Regions from separate parts of the Pantoea sp. X-Soil-YNGN-844 genome, predicted to be linked through region 2. Evidence: predicted binding sites of a transcription regulator. Region 2 holds the regulator's gene; each other region holds the start of a gene.
What was found. The regulator ArgR, encoded in region 2, controls arginine synthesis, uptake and breakdown. The targets are predictions, from matches to a motif close to ANTGAATAAAAATACANT.
Positions count from the first base shown of each region.

Region 1 (6,158 bases), 330 kb from region 2:
TTGGCGTACCCAGCAATTTCTCTACCACGCTCACCAGCTCATGATTAGCCGGACACTCATAGCCTGGAATCGGTGGATGCAGTTCGGCCACCGTGACACGGCCCGGCCAGCGGGCACTCACTGGTGCCAGCGCCTCGTTCAGTAACCCATCCAGATCGCTCAGCGACAGGCCCGGCAGCGGTCGGATATCCATATGCAGTTCACAGCAGGCGCAGATACGGTTAGCGGCGTCGCCGCCATGAATATGCCCGAAATTCATGGTGGGATAGGGGATGGCAAAGCCGTCATGGTGATAACGCTCCTGCAGCGTGTTGCGCAGTTGCATCAGGTGAGTGATCGACTCATGCATCAGTTCAATGGCGTTGACGCCACGCGCCGGATCGCTGGAATGGCCCGATTTTCCTTCAATACGAATCACATTCGACAGATGGCCTTTGTGCGCACGCACCGGTTTCAGCGAGGTCGGTTCACCGATGATGGCGCAGTCGGGACGCAATTGCGTTGATTCCGAGAAGTATTTGGCACCCGCCATGGTGGTCTCTTCATCGGCCGTGGCGAGGATATAGAGCGGCTTACTCAGCGTGCTGACATCCACATCGCGCAGCGTATCGAGAATAAAGGCGAAGAAGCCTTTCATGTCTGCCGTGCCCAGACCATAGAGCTTGTTGTCGTGCTCGGTCAGGGTAAAGGGATCGCGCGTCCAGCGGCCATCGTCAAAGGGAACGGTATCCGTATGACCCGCTAACAGCAGGCCGCCCGCTCCACTGCCGGTTCGCGCCAGCATGTTAAATTTATTGCGGGTGCCGGGCACCGGCTGCACTTCAACGCTGAAGCCAAGGTCGCGGAACCAGCCGGCCAGCAAATTGATTAAAGTTTCATTACTTTGATCCAGAGCGGCATCGGTTGCACTGATCGACGGTGTGGCGATTAACTGGCTGTACAGTTCAATAAAAGGCGGTAATTTTGTCTTCACTGTTGGCGGTCCTTGGGTTAGGATGTATCCATATTCATGCAGTAATAGTGAATAAAAATACATTAATGTCCTCTGCAAGGGAACCTTAAATCACTGCAGATGACAGGGTGGGTAACGGGGCAAGGCCGCGACCCGGAACGTGCGACTGTAAAAAGGGTTACAGCCTGATGTTGAATACGCTGATCGTTGGTGCCAGTGGTTACGCTGGTGTTGAGCTTGCCACCTTCCTGAATCGCCATCCACATATCAACATAACCGCTTTGGCGGTTTCGGCGCAAAGCCCTGATGCCGGCAAGCGCCTGTCCGATCTCCATCCGCAGCTGAAAGGCGTGGTGGATTTACCGCTGCAGCCGCTGAGCAGCGCGGCGGAGTGGGCAGACAAAGTGGATGTCGTGTTCCTGGCGACGGCCCACGAAGTCAGCCACGATCTGGCCCCGGAATTTCTCAAGGCTGGCTGTGTGGTATTCGACCTGTCGGGTGCGTTCCGCGTGAACGACGCTGATTTTTACACCCGTTTCTACGGTTTCACGCATCAGCATGGCGACTGGCTCGATAAAGCCGTTTACGGCCTGGCGGAATATCAGCATGAGAAAATTCAGCAGGCGCAGCTGGTGGCGGTACCCGGTTGCTACCCGACCGCTGCTCAGCTGGCTCTGAAACCTCTGGTGGATGCAGGACTGTTAAACGATGCGCAGTGGCCGGTTATCAACGCCACCAGCGGCGTGAGCGGTGCCGGACGTAAAGCCAATGTCGGCACCAGCTTCTGTGAAGTGAGCCTGCAGCCTTACGGGCTGTTCAATCATCGTCACCACCCGGAAATTGTCGCGCACCTCGGTACGCCAGTAATCTTCACTCCGCACCTGGGAAGCTTCCCGCGCGGTATCCTGGCCACCATCACCTGCCGTCTGAAAGCGGGTGTTAGCCGCGAAGATATCGCTGCCGTCTTCCATCGTGCCTATGACGACAAGCCGCTGGTACGCCTCTACGATAAGGGCGTACCGGCGCTGAAAGCCGTTGTCGGCCTGCCTTACTGCGATATCGGTTTTGAAGTGCAGGACGAGCATCTGATTGTTGTAGCAGCCGAAGATAATCTGCTGAAAGGGGCGGCATCGCAGGCAGTACAGTGCCTGAACATCCGGTTCGGCTTCCCTGAAACGCAGTCACTGATTTAACGGATAACTAAACCATGACCAATCCATTGATTATTAAGCTGGGCGGTGTGCTGTTAGACAGCGAAGAAGCGCTGTCGCGCTTGTTTGAAGCATTGCTTAACTATCGTAGCGCTCATCAGCGTCCGCTGATCATCGTCCACGGCGGCGGCTGCCTGGTCGATGAACTGATGAAAAAGCTGGCGCTGCCGGTGATGAAGAAAAATGGCCTGCGCGTCACCCCGGCCGATCAGATCGACATCATTACCGGTGCGCTGGCGGGAACCGCGAATAAAACGCTGCTGGCCTGGGCAAAAAAATCGGGTATCAACGCAGTGGGTCTCTGCCTGGGCGATGCAGGCATCGTCAATGTCGCCCCGTTTGATGAAGAACTCGGCCATGTTGGCCACGCAACGCCGGGCGATCCGGCGCTGCTGAACACCCTGCTGGCGGCCGGTTACATGCCAGTAGTCAGCTCGATTGGTATTACTGACAGCGGCGACCTGATGAACGTCAACGCGGATCAGGCAGCGACCGCACTGGCCTCGACGCTGGGCGCTGATCTGGTTCTGTTGTCAGACGTCAGTGGTATTCTCGACGGCAAAGGTCAGCGCATCGAAGAGATGACCGCCGATAAAGCCGAGCAGCTGATTACCCAGGGCATTATTACCGACGGCATGATTGTGAAAGTACACGCTGCGCTGGATGCAGCACGTACGCTGGGCCGCCCGGTGGATATTGCCAGCTGGCGTCACGCTGAGCGGCTGCCTGACCTGTTTAACGGCGTGTCGATTGGCACCCGGATTCTCGCTTAACGACTCTGATTCAAGGATTACGAAATGCAAACGCAAAACATCAAAAAAATCGTTCTGGCTTACTCCGGTGGTCTTGATACGTCAGCCATCATTCCATGGCTGAAAGAGAACTACGGCGGCTGTGAAGTGGTCGCTTTCGTGGCAGACATCGGTCAGGAGCGTGGCGATCTGGAAGGTGTGGAGAAGAAAGCGCTGCAGTCTGGCGCATCTGAATGTCACGTGGTTGACCTGCGTGAAGAGTTCATCAGCGACTACGTTTATCCGGTGCTGCAGACCGGTGCGCTGTATGAAGGCACCTATCTGCTGGGCACCTCAATGGCGCGTCCTATCATCGCTAAAGCCCAGGTTGAGCTGGCGCTGAAAGTGGGCGCGGATGCGCTGTGTCATGGCGCAACCGGTAAAGGGAATGACCAGGTGCGTTTCGAAACTACCTACACCGCACTGGCACCGCAGCTGAAAGTGGTGGCACCGTGGCGTGAATGGAACCTGCGTTCACGTGAAGCACTGCTGGACTACCTGAAAGAGCGCAACATTCCGACCACTGCGTCGCTGGAAAAAATCTACAGCCGCGACGAAAACGCCTGGCACATCTCCACCGAAGGCGGCGTGCTGGAAAGCCCGGCCAACGCACCGAACAAAGATTGCTGGGTCTGGACTGTCGATCCGCTGGAAGCACCTGACCAGCTGGAAGAAGTGACCGTGACCGTTGAGAAAGGTCGGGTTGTGGCGGTTAACGGTGAAAAAATGAGTCCGTTCCAGTGTCTGGAAAAACTCAACGTACTGGGCGCAAAACATGGCGTTGGCCGTATCGATATTGTTGAAAACCGTCTGGTGGGCATTAAATCCCGTGGCTGCTACGAAACCCCGGGCGGCACCATTATGGTGAATGCGCTGCGTGCGGTTGAACAGCTGGTGCTGGATCGCGATAGCTTCAAATGGCGTGAGCAGCTGGGCCACGAGATGTCTTATGTGGTTTATGACGGCCGCTGGTTCGCCCCGCTGCGTAAGTCGATTCAGGCTGCTGCCGAATCGCTGGCGGAAGAGGTTAACGGTGAAGTGGTGCTGCAGCTTTACAAAGGTCAGGCGACAGCCACCCAGAAGCGTTCCGCGAACAGCCTTTACTCAGAAGAGTTTGCTACCTTCGGTGAAGATGAAGTCTACGATCACCGTCACGCGGGCGGCTTTATCCGTCTGTTCTCGCTCTCTTCGCGTATCCGCGCCCTGAACGAGCAGAAGAAGTAATTTTCAGGCGGGGTGCGCCTCGCCTCACCATTTTAATTCAGAGGCGGCATTTATGCCGCCTCTTGTTTAACGATTCAGAGGAGTTTTCACATGGCACTTTGGGGTGGACGGTTTACTCAGGCAGCGGATCAACGTTTTAAACAGTTCAATGACTCGCTGCGCTTCGATTACCGCCTGGCAGAGCAGGACATCATTGGCTCTGTTGCCTGGTCCAAAGCGCTGGTGACGGTAAATGTCCTGACTCAGGATGAGCAGCAGCAGCTGGAAGCGGCCCTGAATACGTTACTGGATGAAGTCCGTGAGGATCCTGAGCAGATCCTGCAGAGCGACGCCGAAGATATCCACAGCTGGGTTGAAGGCAAGCTGATCGACAAAGTCGGTGCGCTGGGCAAAAAACTGCACACCGGTCGTAGCCGTAACGATCAGGTCGCGACCGATCTGAAACTGTGGTGCAAAGTGCAGATTGAGGCGTTGCTGGGTGCAACCCGCGAACTGCAGCAGGCGCTGGTGGTGACTGCTGAAGCCAATCAGGATGCCGTGATGCCAGGCTACACCCACCTGCAACGCGCGCAGCCGGTGACGTTTGCGCACTGGTGTCTGGCCTACGTTGAAATGCTGGCGCGTGACGAGAGCCGACTGCAGGATACCCTGAAGCGGCTTGATGTCAGCCCGCTGGGCTGTGGCGCTCTGGCTGGTACCGCTTACGAGATTGATCGTCAGCAGCTGGCTGGCTGGCTGGGTTTTGCTTCTGCCACGCGTAACAGTCTGGATACCGTATCAGACCGCGATCACGTGCTGGAGCTGCTCTCTGATGCGGCCATTGGCATGGTGCATCTGTCGCGCTTTGCCGAAGATATGATCTTCTTCAATACCGGCGAAGCGGGCTTTATTGAGCTGTCAGATAAAGTCACCTCTGGCTCCTCACTGATGCCGCAGAAGAAAAACCCGGATGCGCTGGAGCTGATTCGCGGCAAGTGTGGTCGGGTGCAGGGCGCACTGACCGGCATGATGATGACGCTGAAAGGTCTGCCGCTGGCCTACAACAAAGATATGCAGGAAGACAAAGAGGGGCTGTTTGACGCGCTCGACACCTGGCTCGACTGTCTGCATATGTCCGTACTGGTGCTGGATGGCCTGCAGGTTAAACGTCCGCGCTGCCAGGAAGCCGCTGAACAGGGTTACGCAAACTCCACCGAACTGGCTGACTATCTGGTCGCTAAAGGCGTGCCGTTCCGTGAAGCACACCATATCGTCGGAGAAGTGGTGGTGGCTGCCATCGGGCAGGGCGTGGCGCTGGAAGCGCTGTCGCTTGCGCAGTTGCAGCAGTTCAGTACGGTGATTGGCGAGGATGTTTATCCGATTCTGGCGCTGCAATCCTGTCTGGATAAGCGTAATGCGCAGGGCGGTGTTTCGCCGCAGCAGGTTGCCCGTGCCATTGATGACGCAAAGCAACGTCTGGCGTAAATAGCAGGTAAAAAAAAGCGGGCATAGTATATGCCCGCCAACCTCTAGCTTCAGAATTACTACTTTTTTATAGGCACATCATCAAAGCGCCTGCTCTCCCGGCCGACGCTCAGATTCTTTACGCTGACAGCAGGTAGTGTTGCAACTCCTCACTGCCGCCAATATGACGACCGCCCATGAAGATCTGCGGCACCGTCGCCCGGCCTGAAACGGCACGCAGACTCACGGTTGTCGCATCCTGTCCCAGCACAATCTCTTCGTACTGAATACCATGATCCATCAGCATCTGTTTTGCCTGAGTGCAGAAGGTGCAGCCAGGTTTAGTAAAGATGGAGACCGACTCCTGGGCTTTACACTCCGGCGCCAGATAGCGCAGCATGGTGTCGGCATCGGAGACCTCAAACGGGTCGCCAGGTTTGTTCGGCTCAACGAACATTTTCTCGACCACGCCGTTACGCACCAGCATCGAGTAGCGCCATGACCGCGGACCAAAACCGAGATCGGCCTTCTCAACCA
Region 1 covers NZ_AP036007.1:3,886,756-3,892,913, reverse strand. The annotation lists gene argE (acetylornithine deacetylase) at 1-973, opposite strand, end outside; gene argC (N-acetyl-gamma-glutamyl-phosphate reductase) at 1,141-2,145, shown strand; gene argB (acetylglutamate kinase) at 2,160-2,936, shown strand; gene AC6I8C_RS18125 (argininosuccinate synthase) at 2,961-4,178, shown strand; gene argH (argininosuccinate lyase) at 4,269-5,642, shown strand; gene AC6I8C_RS18115 (glutathione peroxidase) at 5,761-6,158, opposite strand, start outside.
Region 1: argC (N-acetyl-gamma-glutamyl-phosphate reductase) is a predicted target of ArgR. The motif match lies at 1,020-1,037, and genes of this name have one in related genera.

Region 2 (6,158 bases):
CCAAGCTCAAGGTCGGCAATACCCAGCTGCAGGATGCGCTGACGGAAGTCAAAGACGCGACGCACCGCTATCTGTTCTGGACCGCTGACGTCAGTCCGATCGGTCTGAGTTATCCGCTGGATCTGGCTAAAGACCTTTCCCGCCTGCTATCGCTGGATACGCTGGGTCAGCTCGGCAAAGCGATGGCGATGATGTTTACCAGCCGTAATTCAGTGCTGCCGATTATTGGTGCGCTGCTGCTGGTCGGTTTCAGCATCAGCTCGCGACGCCACTTCAATGCCTTTCTTGAACGTTCTGCCAGTAAAGTCGGCAAGGTCACCCAGGATCGTTTCCGCCTGACCATTCGTACCGTGTTCTGGTCGATTCTGGTGGCGCTGCCGCTGCCCGTGTTGTGGGGTGCGCTGGGTTATGGCCTGCAGAACGCCTGGCCCTACCCTATCGCCGTGGCGATTGGCGATGGCATTACCGCCACGCTGCCGCTGCTGTGGGCATTTATGATCAGCGCCGCCTTTGCCCGTCCGAATGGCCTGTTCATTGTGCATTTCCGCTGGCCGCAGAACCGGGTAGCGCGCGCCATGCGCTATTACTCGCTGAGCATCGGCCTGATTGTGCCGCTGATTATGCTGCTGATCGCCTTTGGCAATCTGGAAGATCGGCAGTTCTCCTCGTCGCTAGGTCGCCTCTGTTTCATCCTGATCTGCGGAGCAATCAGCATTGTTACCGTCAGCCTGAAGCGGTCCGGTATTCCGCTCTATCTCGATAAAGAGGGAAATGGCGAGAACATAGTGAATCGGATGCTGTGGAACCTGATGATCGCCATGCCGCTGATGGCTGCCTTCGCCTCCGCCGTGGGGTATCTGGCGACCGCGCAGGCGCTGCTGGCGCGACTGGAAACCTCAGTCGCCATCTGGTTCCTGCTGCTGGTTATCTATCACATTATCCGGCGCTGGATGCTGATTCAGCGTCGCCGTCTTGGTTTTGACCGCGCCCGTCAGCGCCGTGCCGATATGCTGGCTAACCGGGCGCGCAGTGAAGAAGAGAAAGAGCAAAGCGCGCTGAATACCGACGCGATTGAAATCGAAGAGCCGGTGATTGATCTGGATGCGATCAGTGCGCAGTCGCTGCGGCTGGTACGTTCTATCCTGACGCTGATTGCCCTGGTCTCGGTGATCGTGCTGTGGTCAGAAATTCACTCGGCCTTCGGCTTCCTGGAGAATATTCAGCTGTGGGATGTCAGTACGTCCGTACAGGGCGTGGAGTCAATTCAGCCAATCACCCTGGGGTCAGTGCTGATTGCTATTCTGGTGTTTATCATTACCACTCAGCTGGTGCGCAATATGCCCGCGCTGCTTGAGCTGGCACTGTTGCAGCATCTTAATCTGACGCCGGGTACCGGTTACGCCATTACTACACTGACCAAATATCTGCTGCTGCTGATTGGCGGGCTGATTGGTTTCTCGATGATTGGTATTGAATGGTCGAAACTGCAGTGGCTTGTTGCTGCGCTGGGTGTGGGACTGGGGTTTGGCTTGCAGGAGATTTTTGCCAACTTTATCTCTGGCCTGATTATCCTGTTCGAAAAGCCGATTCGTATTGGTGATACCGTGACGATCCGCGACCTGACCGGCAGTATTACCCGGATCAACACGCGTGCGACCACGATCACCGACTGGGACCGCAAAGAGATCATCGTGCCAAACAAGGCCTTTATCACCGAGCAGTTCATTAACTGGTCGCTGTCCGATTCCGTGACGCGGGTGGTGCTCACCATTCCGGCCCCGGCCAAAGTCAGCAGTGAACAGGTAACCACCATTCTGATACAGGCGGCCGAGCGCTGCAGTTATGTGCTTGATACGCCACCGCCGGAAGCGTTCCTCGTCGATCTGCAGCAGGGGATTCAGTTGTTTGAGATCAGGGTACATGCTGCAGAGATGGGGCACCGTATGCCGCTGCGTCATGAGCTGCACCAGCTGATTCTGCTCGGATTTGAGCAACACGGTATCGAGATGCCGTTCCCACCGTTTCAGATGCGCATGGAAACGCTTGGTAAGAAGCTGCCTGCCAGTAACGGTGCGCCCGCAGCCCGCGCCTATAAATCTGGCGGCCTGTAATGCAAAACGCCCGGCAAAGCCGGGCGTTATTTCAGGTCTGAGCCGTCTGTTACTGCTTAACGAACTCTTCTCCCTGAGCGATATCTTTCTTCAGCGTATCGAGCATGCCTGACAGCGCCTGCTGTTCGTAAGCGCTGAGTGTGCCAATTGGCCTGCGTTCAGCAATGCCATTTTTACCGAGCAGCAGCGGCTGAGAGAAGAAGCGGGCATATTCACCCTCACCTTCCACGTAAGCACACTCTACAACATTCGTCTCACCCTTCAGCGCGCGTACCAGCGACAAACCGAAACGCGCGGCCGCCTGGCCCATCGACAACGTAGCCGATCCGCCACCCGCTTTAGCTTCCACCACTTCTGTGCCAGCGTTCTGAATGCGTTTGGTTAAATCAGCCACTTCCTGATCGCTGAAGCTGACGCCTTTGACCTGTGACAGCAGCGGCAGAATGGTTACGCCGGAGTGGCCACCAATCACCGGGACTTCAACCTGGTCAGGCTGCTTGCCTTTCAGCGCTGCGACAAAAGTATTGGCGCGGATGATATCCAGCGTGGTCACGCCAAACAGACGATTTTTGTCGTAGACGCCGTGCTTTTTCAGCACTTCTGCCGCAATGGCCACGGTGGTATTGACCGGATTGGTAATAACGCCAATCAAGGCTTTAGGGGCCGTTGTGGCAACCTGTTCAATCAGGTTACGAACAATGCCTGCGTTCACATTAAACAGGTCAGCGCGATCCATACCAGGTTTACGTGCGACACCGGCAGAAATCAGTACCACATCGGCACCCTGTAAGGCAGGCGTGGCGTCTTCTCCACTAAAACCTTCAATAGCGACAGCAGTAGGAATATGGCTGAGATCAACGGCGACGCCAGGCGTAACCGGCGCAATGTCATACAGTGAGAGTTCTGAACCTGCGGGAAGCTGGGTTTTGAGCAGAAGTGCGAGCGCCTGGCCTATGCCGCCAGCGGCACCGAGAACGGCAACTTTCATTCTTAACTCCTTATTAAGGTGGGGCAGAGATGGGCCGAAATTCTATCTGTGTCAGACCTTAATCAACTGCTCAGGCGATGATAAATATCCGCTGTTAATTCTACGTGTTTTCACACTTGCTCGCCGGATTCAAAAGTTACTTATCATTGCGCCTGAATGACCGACAACTTTGCCGTCGTCAGACAGAGAACGGCTATGTGCGTTTTCTGTTACTACTTCTGATACTACACCACCAATAATATAACAACTTTGCAACCTTCGCCTTTCGGGGCTGTGACGGGGGTTTTGGTCTGAGCGGATTTATTTGCTATTATCGCCGCCCGCTAGCCGCCCGAACTCTGCTCATCAATCGACCGATTGCATAAAAATGCATTTAAATGCATAATCACCACTCTGCCGCGGGCGGATGCGCGGTTATTCTCTCTATTTATTGGTAACCTATGCGAAACCCATCGAAACAAGACGATCTGATCAAGGCTTTCAAAGCCTTATTAAAAGAAGAAAAATTCAGTTCCCAGGGCGAAATTGTTCAGGCGCTTCAGGATGAGGGCTTTGAAAATATCAATCAGTCCAAAGTCTCGCGGATGCTGACCAAGTTTGGCGCAGTGCGCACCCGTAATGCCAGGATGGAAATGGTCTATTGCCTGCCCGCTGAGCTGGGCGTGCCGACCACCACCAGCCCGTTAAAAAACCTGGTACTGGATATCGACTACAACGATGCGCTGGTGGTGATTCATACCAGTCCGGGCGCAGCACAGCTGATTGCACGTATGCTGGATTCGCTGGGCAAAGCACATGGGATTCTTGGCACGATCGCTGGCGATGACACGATCTTTATTACCCGTGCGCGCGACTTTACGGTTAAGCAGCTGCACAGCGCGATCCTCAACCTGTTTGAACAGGAACTCTGATCGCTGACTGACGGCCTGCAATCCCGCCCCGGGCCGTCAGTTTGTTCTCTCTGCCCATCGTTTTGCGGCACACTCCCCCGCTGTTTAGTACTAATAAGCCAGTTTTAATACACCTGGCTCCTGGTCAGATCGCTTACTCTGCTTAACCTTCTGCACTATTTTACACTGCTTTACATCACTGATCCGGTACCATTGCCCGGATCCAGATCAAACTCCAGTCCAATACGCCTCATAGTTTCGCACTAAACGTTAAAGTGATCTATCTCGCTGTTTTTCTGATTAAAATCATCGTAAAGGCTATTTTTTATGCTGTTTTTATAACGTTAAGTTATTAAAAGTAGGCATAAGGATAAAGAATCACAAAAAAACATTATTAGCCGGATATTAATTTCTCTCGTTATTAGTTCTATACTTCTTTTCGTGATGCAAATCACACTAACTAGAAAGATAAAAAGAAGACGAGGAAATATCTATGAACGTAAAAACTACCATCGCTACCCTGAGCATTCTCTCTGCGCTCTCATTCGGTGCAGTAGCAGCAGAATCTATCGATGCCGCACAGGCACAGGATCTGCAGGCTGTCGGCACCATCAGTGTCAGCGGCGTCGCGGGTTCACCGATGGATATCAAACAGAAGCTCAGTGATAAAGCGGATCAGCAGGGCGCAAAAGCCTATCGCGTGATCGAGGCTTACAACAACGGCAATTATCACGCTACCGCCGCGCTGTATAACTAAACCCAACAATGCCAGCTGCTCTCTGTCTGACGCGCCTTTTGCGCTCCGGAGGGCTGAAGCAAAATCTTCAGGAGAGTTGACCATGAAAATGAAATTATCGATTGCTGCTCTTAGTCTGGCGTCCCTGTTCTCAGTAGGTGCCAGCGCCGCCAGCCTGGTATCAAATGAACAGGCGCAGGGTCTGCAGCCCATGAACCAGACCATCAGCATTGGTGGACGTAACGGCGACCAGACGCATATCCGTCAGGTGCTGTCAGAGAAAGCGGATGCACAGGGCGCAAGCCATTACCGCATCATCGAAAACAACCAGGACAATACCTGGCATGTCACCGCTGAGCTTTATAAATAATTAACCGTGATGACGCCTGAAGGCGCATAACAAATATCGACGACCGGCCCTTACGAGTAACCGCAGGTTGTTGATTGTATTGAGGAGATAATCATGAACATCAAAACAACCATCGCTACAGTCAGTCTGCTTTCCGTTATGGCGTTCGGCGCATCGGCCGCACAGCTGGTCACCAGCGAACAGACGCAGAACCTGCAGCCTGCGGGCACCGTAAGCATCAGTGGAACCGGGGGATCCCCAATGGATTACCGCGCTGAGCTTTCACAGAAAGCAGATGAACAGGGTGCCAGCGCATATAAAGTGATCGAGGCGCGCACCGGTGATAGCTATCACATCACTGCACAGCTTTATAAGTAATTCCTCGTCAGATCTATGACGAACCCTTTGGCCCCGCTCGCCGGGGCCTTTTTTCATCTGATGTATTATCTGACGTTAAAGTGCAACCGGCCTTCCAGCTCCTCTTCCGCTTCATCAAATAACAGAATCAGCGCGCCATAGCGCCGTCGCTGGCCCCTGCCCAGATTGACAAACTCAATTTCCAGCGGCATCGGTAACAGATCGCCCGTCACGACATCCCACAATCCATCCAGATCGCAGATGCGGCGCTCCTCCAGTGCAAATCGCTCGCTGAACTGGCGAAAGAAATGGGACTGGTCGACTATTTCATTAAAATCAAAACGCTCGATTTTCATGCTGACGGCTCCCATGCTCCGTCCGCGGGCGACCTCTGCCGCCCGTTCGTGACCGTTAGCTCAAACCGCCCAGGTGCAGCGCTTTGACCTCCAGATACTCTTCCATACCGAGTACCGAACCTTCGCGGCCCAGACCCGACTCTTTCACTCCACCAAACGGCGCCAGCTCCGTGGAAACGGCGCATTCGTTAATGCCGATCATGCCGCTTTCCAGCGCCGCTGAAACGCGAAACACCCGTTGCAGATTCTGGGTATAAAAGTAAGCGGCAAGGCCGAATGGCGTATCATTGGCGCGGCGGATGACGTCATCTTCATCATCAAAGCGGAAACAGGCAGCTACCGGACCAAAGGTCTCCTCCTGCGCAAGCTGC
Region 2 covers NZ_AP036007.1:3,561,594-3,567,751, forward strand. The annotation lists gene mscM (miniconductance mechanosensitive channel MscM) at 1-2,111, shown strand, start outside; gene mdh (malate dehydrogenase) at 2,161-3,099, opposite strand; gene argR (transcriptional regulator ArgR) at 3,540-4,010, shown strand; gene yhcN (peroxide/acid stress response protein YhcN) at 4,483-4,746, shown strand; gene AC6I8C_RS16505 (YdgH/BhsA/McbA-like domain containing protein) at 4,829-5,095, shown strand; gene yhcN (peroxide/acid stress response protein YhcN) at 5,189-5,452, shown strand; gene AC6I8C_RS16515 (barstar family protein) at 5,518-5,787, opposite strand; gene AC6I8C_RS16520 (NAD-dependent succinate-semialdehyde dehydrogenase) at 5,843-6,158, opposite strand, start outside.

Region 3 (6,158 bases), 3.0 Mb from region 2:
GTTACCAGCGCATGCAGGGGAAAAATACCCTGTGGCAGGCGGGTACTGACCACGCGGGCATCGCTACGCAGATGGTGGTTGAGCGCAAAATTGCGGCTGAAGAGGGCAAAACGCGTCAGGACTATGGCCGCGATGCGTTCATCGAGAAAATCTGGCAGTGGAAAGCGGAGTCCGGCGGCACTATTACCCGTCAGATGCGCCGCCTGGGTAACTCCGTCGACTGGGAGCGCGAGCGCTTCACCATGGACGACGGCCTTTCCAACGCCGTGAAAGAGGTGTTTGTTCGCCTCTACAAAGAGAACCTGATCTACCGTGGCAAACGCCTGGTGAACTGGGATCCTAAGCTGCGCACCGCGATCTCCGATCTGGAAGTGGAAAACCGCGAGAGCAAAGGCTCGATGTGGCATATCCGCTATCCGCTGGCTGATGGCGCAAAAACCGCCGACGGTAAAGATTACCTGGTCGTTGCCACCACCCGTCCGGAAACCCTGCTGGGCGATACCGGCGTGGCCGTTAACCCGGAAGATCCACGTTACAAAGATCTGATTGGCAAATTCGTGATGCTGCCGCTGGTTGGTCGTCTGATTCCTATTGTGGGCGACGAACACGCCGACATGGAAAAAGGCACCGGCTGCGTCAAGATCACCCCGGCGCATGACTTCAACGACTACGAAGTCGGTCGTCGTCACAAGCTGCCAATGATCAACATCCTCACCTTCGACGGTGATATCCGCGACCGCGCTCAAGTGTATGACACCAACGGCGAAGCCAGCGATGCCTGTTCCGATGAGATCCCGGCCGCTTTCCAGAACATGGAGCGCTTTGCCGCGCGTAAAGCGATTGTTGCCGCTGTCGATGAGCTGGGCCTGCTTGAAGAGATCAAGCCGCACGATCTGACCGTCCCTTACGGCGATCGTGGTGGCGTGGTGATCGAGCCGATGCTGACTGACCAGTGGTATGTACGCACCGCGCCGCTGGCAAAAGTCGCCGTTGAAGCCGTTGAGAATGGCGACATCCAGTTCGTGCCGAAGCAGTATGAAAACATGTACTTCTCCTGGATGCGTGATATTCAGGACTGGTGTATTTCCCGTCAGCTCTGGTGGGGTCACCGCATCCCGGCGTGGTATGACAACAACGGTAACGTCTACGTTGGCCGTACCGAAGATGAAGTCCGCGCCGAGAACAACCTGGCCGCCGATGTGGCGCTGCGTCAGGATGATGACGTGCTGGATACCTGGTTCTCCTCCGGTCTGTGGACCTTCTCCACCCTGGGCTGGCCGGAAAACACCGAAGCGCTGCGCACCTTCCATCCAACCAGCGTGCTGGTCAGCGGCTTCGACATCATCTTCTTCTGGATTGCCCGCATGATCATGCTGACCATGCACTTCATCAAAGATGAAAATGGCAAACCGCAGGTGCCGTTCAAAACCGTCTACATGACCGGTCTGATCCGCGATGAAGAAGGTCAGAAGATGTCAAAATCCAAGGGCAATGTGATTGACCCGCTGGATATGGTCGACGGCATTTCGCTGGAAGCGCTGCTGGAGAAACGCACCGGCAACATGATGCAGCCACAGCTCGCGGAGAAGATCCGCAAACGTACCGAGAAGCAATTCCCGGACGGCATCGAGCCATCAGGCACCGATGCGCTGCGCTTTACGCTGGCGGCACTGGCCTCCACCGGTCGCGACATCAACTGGGATATGAAGCGCCTGGAAGGGTATCGCAACTTCTGTAACAAGCTGTGGAACGCCAGCCGCTTTGTGCTGATGAACACCGAAGAGCAGGATTGCGGACAGAACGGCGGCGACATGATGCTGTCGCTGGCGGATCGCTGGATTTTGACCGAGTTCAACCATACGGTGAAAGCCTACCGTGAAGCCCTGGACAGCTACCGTTTCGATATCGCGGCGAACATTCTGTATGACTTCACCTGGAACCAGTTCTGTGACTGGTATCTGGAGCTGACCAAGCCGGTGATGAACAGTGGCAGCGAAGCGGAGCTGCGCGGCACCCGTCATACGCTGGTTCACGTGCTGGAAGCGCTGCTGCGTCTGGCGCACCCGATTATTCCGTTTATCACTGAAACCATCTGGCAGCGCGTGAAGGGGCTGAAAAATATCAGCGACGACACCATTATGCTGCAGCCTTTCCCGCAGTACGATGCGGCGAAAGAAGATGCGGAAGCGAAAGCCGATATCGAGTGGATGAAGCAGGCGATCGTTGCCGTGCGTAATATCCGTGCCGAGATGAACATCGCGCCGAGTAAGCCGCTGGATGTGTTGCTGCGTGACTGCTCACCGGCTGCCCAGCGCCGCGTTGAAGAGAACCGTAACTTCCTGTCGCGCCTGGCGCGTCTGGAAAGCCTGACCATTCTGCCTGCAGGCGAGAAAGGCCCGGTGTCGGTGACCAAACTGGTTGAAGGCGCAGAGCTGCTGATCCCGATGGCGGATCTGGTGGATAAGACCGCCGAGCTGGAGCGTCTGGCGAAAGAGCTGGTTAAGCTGGATGTGGAAATCGAGAAGATTGAGACCAAGCTGGCGAACGAAGGCTTTGTGTCACGTGCGCCGGAAGCCGTCGTTGCAAAAGAGCGCGAACGTGTGGCAGACCTGCAACAATCAAAAGCAAAACTGATTGAACAGCAGGCGGTCATTGCGGCATTGTAAGCGTCTTAGCTGACAGCTTATTCATAAAGCCGGGCTTGCCCGGCTTTTTTATTGACCTCGTACAAATCCGGAAGAGATGATGACGACCAGTACCATCCCGCGTTTTGACCTCCAGGTGCGGCCAATTACGGCCGCCGATAATCCGCATATTGCCCAGGTGATCCGTGATGTTTCTGCGGAGTTCGGCCTGACGGCTGACAAAGGCTATACCGTTTCCGATCCCCAGCTCGACCAGCTGTTTGAGCTCTACAGTGCCGGGCAGAGCGCCTACTGGATTGTGGAGTATCAGGGCAAGGTCGTGGGTGGCGGAGGCGTGGCGCCTCTCGCCTGCAGCGCGCCCGATATCTGCGAACTGCAAAAGATGTACTTTCTGCCTGCGGTGCGAGGTCAGGGTCTGGCGCGAGAACTGGCGCTGCGGGCGTTAGAATATGCGCGCAGCCACGGCTTCCGTCGCTGCTATCTGGAAACCACCGCCAGCCTGACGCGGGCGATTAAACTTTATGAGTCGCTGGGCTTTGAGCATATCGACAGCGCGATGGGCTGCACAGGCCATGTCGACTGCGAAGTGCGGATGCTGAAACTACTGTGACAGACGGGGCTGCCCGTGCAGCCGGATCAGAAGGCGGGAACGCCGCTGTGAAAGCGTAGTTCGTTGTCCGGTTCGCTGATTAACCGCCCTTCTGTTATCCCTATCGCCTGCACCCGCGGCGCGATATCTTTACCGGCGATTTGCGTCGCCAGGGTTAAATAGTCCTGATAGTGCCGCGCCTCGGAGCGCAGCAGCGAAATATAGAACTTCGCCAGTTCATCATCAATATACGGTGCCAGACTGGCGAAACGCTCGCAGGATCGCGCCTCAATGTAAGCGCCACAAATCAGCTTATCCACCAGCGTTTCCGGCTCATGGGTGGTCACTTCGCGCAGCAGCGATTTGGCATAGCGGCTGGAAGTAATCTTCTGATAGACCAGCCCGCGCGACTGCATAATTTCCCACACCTGATAGAAGTGATGCAGCTCCTCTTTAATCAGCAGCACCATCTTCTCCACCAGCTCATCCGCCCACGGCAGCGCATTGCGCACGATGATGCGTTTCGTCAGATTTTTATGGGCGTTGATAAAGTCGCTGTCGCCATCTTCGCGGAAGATAAAATCTTCATAGGGCTTGAGCCACGCCAGAATGGCATCGCCGCTGGGTTTGTCAGCGACATATTTGCGGATCAGCCACACCGCTGTCTGGGCGGCTTTCAGCTCGCACACCAGATGGTCGGTTAACAGCAGGGTCAGGTTTTCCGGCTTCCGCGCCTCATCAATCCAGGCCTGTGGCGTACGGCAGTGCAGAAACTGATAAATCGGTTCGAGTAAGGGTGCGTAATTCATGATGTCAAAAGGGGTGGCAGAAGTGACAGGCGGAGAACTCTCCGCCCCGGCTACTTAGTGGCGAATACCATCATCATCTTCATCTTCGATGGCGTCGTCATCTTCGTCTTCATCTTCGGCATCAGGATCTTCGAAATAGGTGCCCCAGCCGTCGTAGTCGACGTTGTACTTACCAATCAGGTTCACCAGCTGCTCAACCTGCACATCAATCAGTTCAGGCTTCAGTGCAGATTCGCTGATGATGTCGACGCACATCACGGTGGTGCCATCTTCCAGCTCCAGCTCTTCCGGCTCGGTCACTTCATAACCCAGCTTGAATGCATCAACCGCGGCTTTTTCCAGTGAATCAAAATTATTGCATGAGAGATGATGCTCGATGGTATAGAGCGCATCAGGATCGCTGCCATCCTCCAGCAGCTCTTCGATAATCTGCCGCGTCTCTTCCTGCTGCTCTTCCAGTAATGCTTCATATGCCATGACAATGTCCTCTCTGAGTTCGGCAATAATCAATTATTTTCCCACACTGCCTGTCGCGCCACTACACAAAACGAAAAGTTTATTAGCTCCAGACTTGAAAATGAATATTCATACGGTTAAATTGAATTTTAATTCATTTTAATGATTACCGGAGTGTTGTATGAGTCAACTGTATCAGCGCCATTTCCTCAGGCTTCTGGATTTTACCCCCGCCGAAATTGATCACCTGCTTTCCCTGTCCGCTGAGTTGAAACAGGCAAAAAAAAGCGCCAGCGAAGTGCAGTATCTGAAAGGCAAAAACATCGCGCTCATCTTCGAAAAAGACTCGACCCGTACCCGATGCTCTTTCGAAGTTGCCGCTTACGATCAGGGTGCGAATGTCACCTATCTGGGCCCGAGTGGCAGTCAGATCGGCCATAAAGAGTCGATGCGCGACACCGCGCGGGTGCTGGGCCGCATGTACGATGGCATTCAGTATCGCGGTTACGGTCAGGAGCTGGTGGAGACGCTGGCAGAACACGCAGGTGTGCCGGTGTGGAACGGTCTGACCACCGAGTTTCACCCAACCCAGTTGCTGGCTGACCTGCTGACCATGCAGGAGCATCTGCCGGGCAAAAAACTCAGCGAGATGACGCTGGTCTATGTGGGTGATGCACGCAACAACATGGGTAACACCATGCTGGAAGCCGCCGCTCAGGTCGGCCTGGATCTGCGTCTGGTGGCACCGAAGAGCTGCTGGCCAGAGGACGAACTGGTGGCGCAGTGCCGCGACGCTGCGCAGCAGACCGGTGGCAAAATTACCCTTACCGAAGATATTACTGATGGCGTAAAAGGCGCTGACTTTATCTACACCGACGTCTGGGTGTCGATGGGCGAAGCCAAAGAAGTCTGGGCCGAGCGTATTGCCCTGCTGCGTGACTATCAGGTTAACCGCGCGATGCTCGATCTGACCGGCAACCCGCAGGTGAAATTCCTGCACTGCCTGCCCGCCTTCCACGACGACCAGACCACACTGGGCCAGCAGATGGCAGAGCAGTACGATCTGCCCAACGGCATGGAAGTAAGCAACGAGGTGTTTGAGTCGCCGCACAGCATTGTGTTCGACCAGGCCGAGAACCGGATGCACACCATCAAAGCGGTGATGGTCGCCACGCTGGGCCAGCGCTGACCGGCGGGGTTCAGACGGGCTGAGGACGCTAAGTCACGTCCGCTGGTGAAGAGCGCGTCACCCGTCTGACCTCCCATGCGCGCTTAGCTGCTACCGAGGCGCAAACGTTTTCCTCTTGCCGCCCTACCGCGAACGGGTATAATGCGGCCCAATTTGCCGGAGGAAATATGCGACAGTACAGCGGACAATTTGACGCTCAATCACGCCTGACCGCAGGCGGCGCTGCTGTTTCTTTCGGTCATCGACCCGATCATAAAAAAGCCCCTTAAGCAGGGGCTTTTTTTTGTCCGCAATCCGGCCGCGCAGAGGAGAGAGCTATGCCTAACCCGCTATATCGCAAGCACATTATTTCAATCAACGACCTCAGTCGTGAAGAGCTGGAACTGGCACTGGACACCGCCGCAAAGTTGAAAGCTCATCCGCAGCCGGAACTGCTGAAGCACAAGGTGATCGCCAGCTGCTTCTTTGAG
Region 3 covers NZ_AP036007.1:544,448-550,605, reverse strand. The annotation lists gene AC6I8C_RS02420 (valine--tRNA ligase) at 1-2,666, shown strand, start outside; gene AC6I8C_RS02415 (GNAT family N-acetyltransferase) at 2,743-3,255, shown strand; gene miaE (tRNA isopentenyl-2-thiomethyl-A-37 hydroxylase MiaE) at 3,282-4,043, opposite strand; gene rraB (ribonuclease E inhibitor RraB) at 4,098-4,520, opposite strand; gene argF (ornithine carbamoyltransferase) at 4,681-5,688, shown strand; gene pyrB (aspartate carbamoyltransferase) at 6,006-6,158, shown strand, end outside.
Region 3: argF (ornithine carbamoyltransferase) is a predicted target of ArgR. The motif match lies at 4,641-4,658, and genes of this name have one in related genera.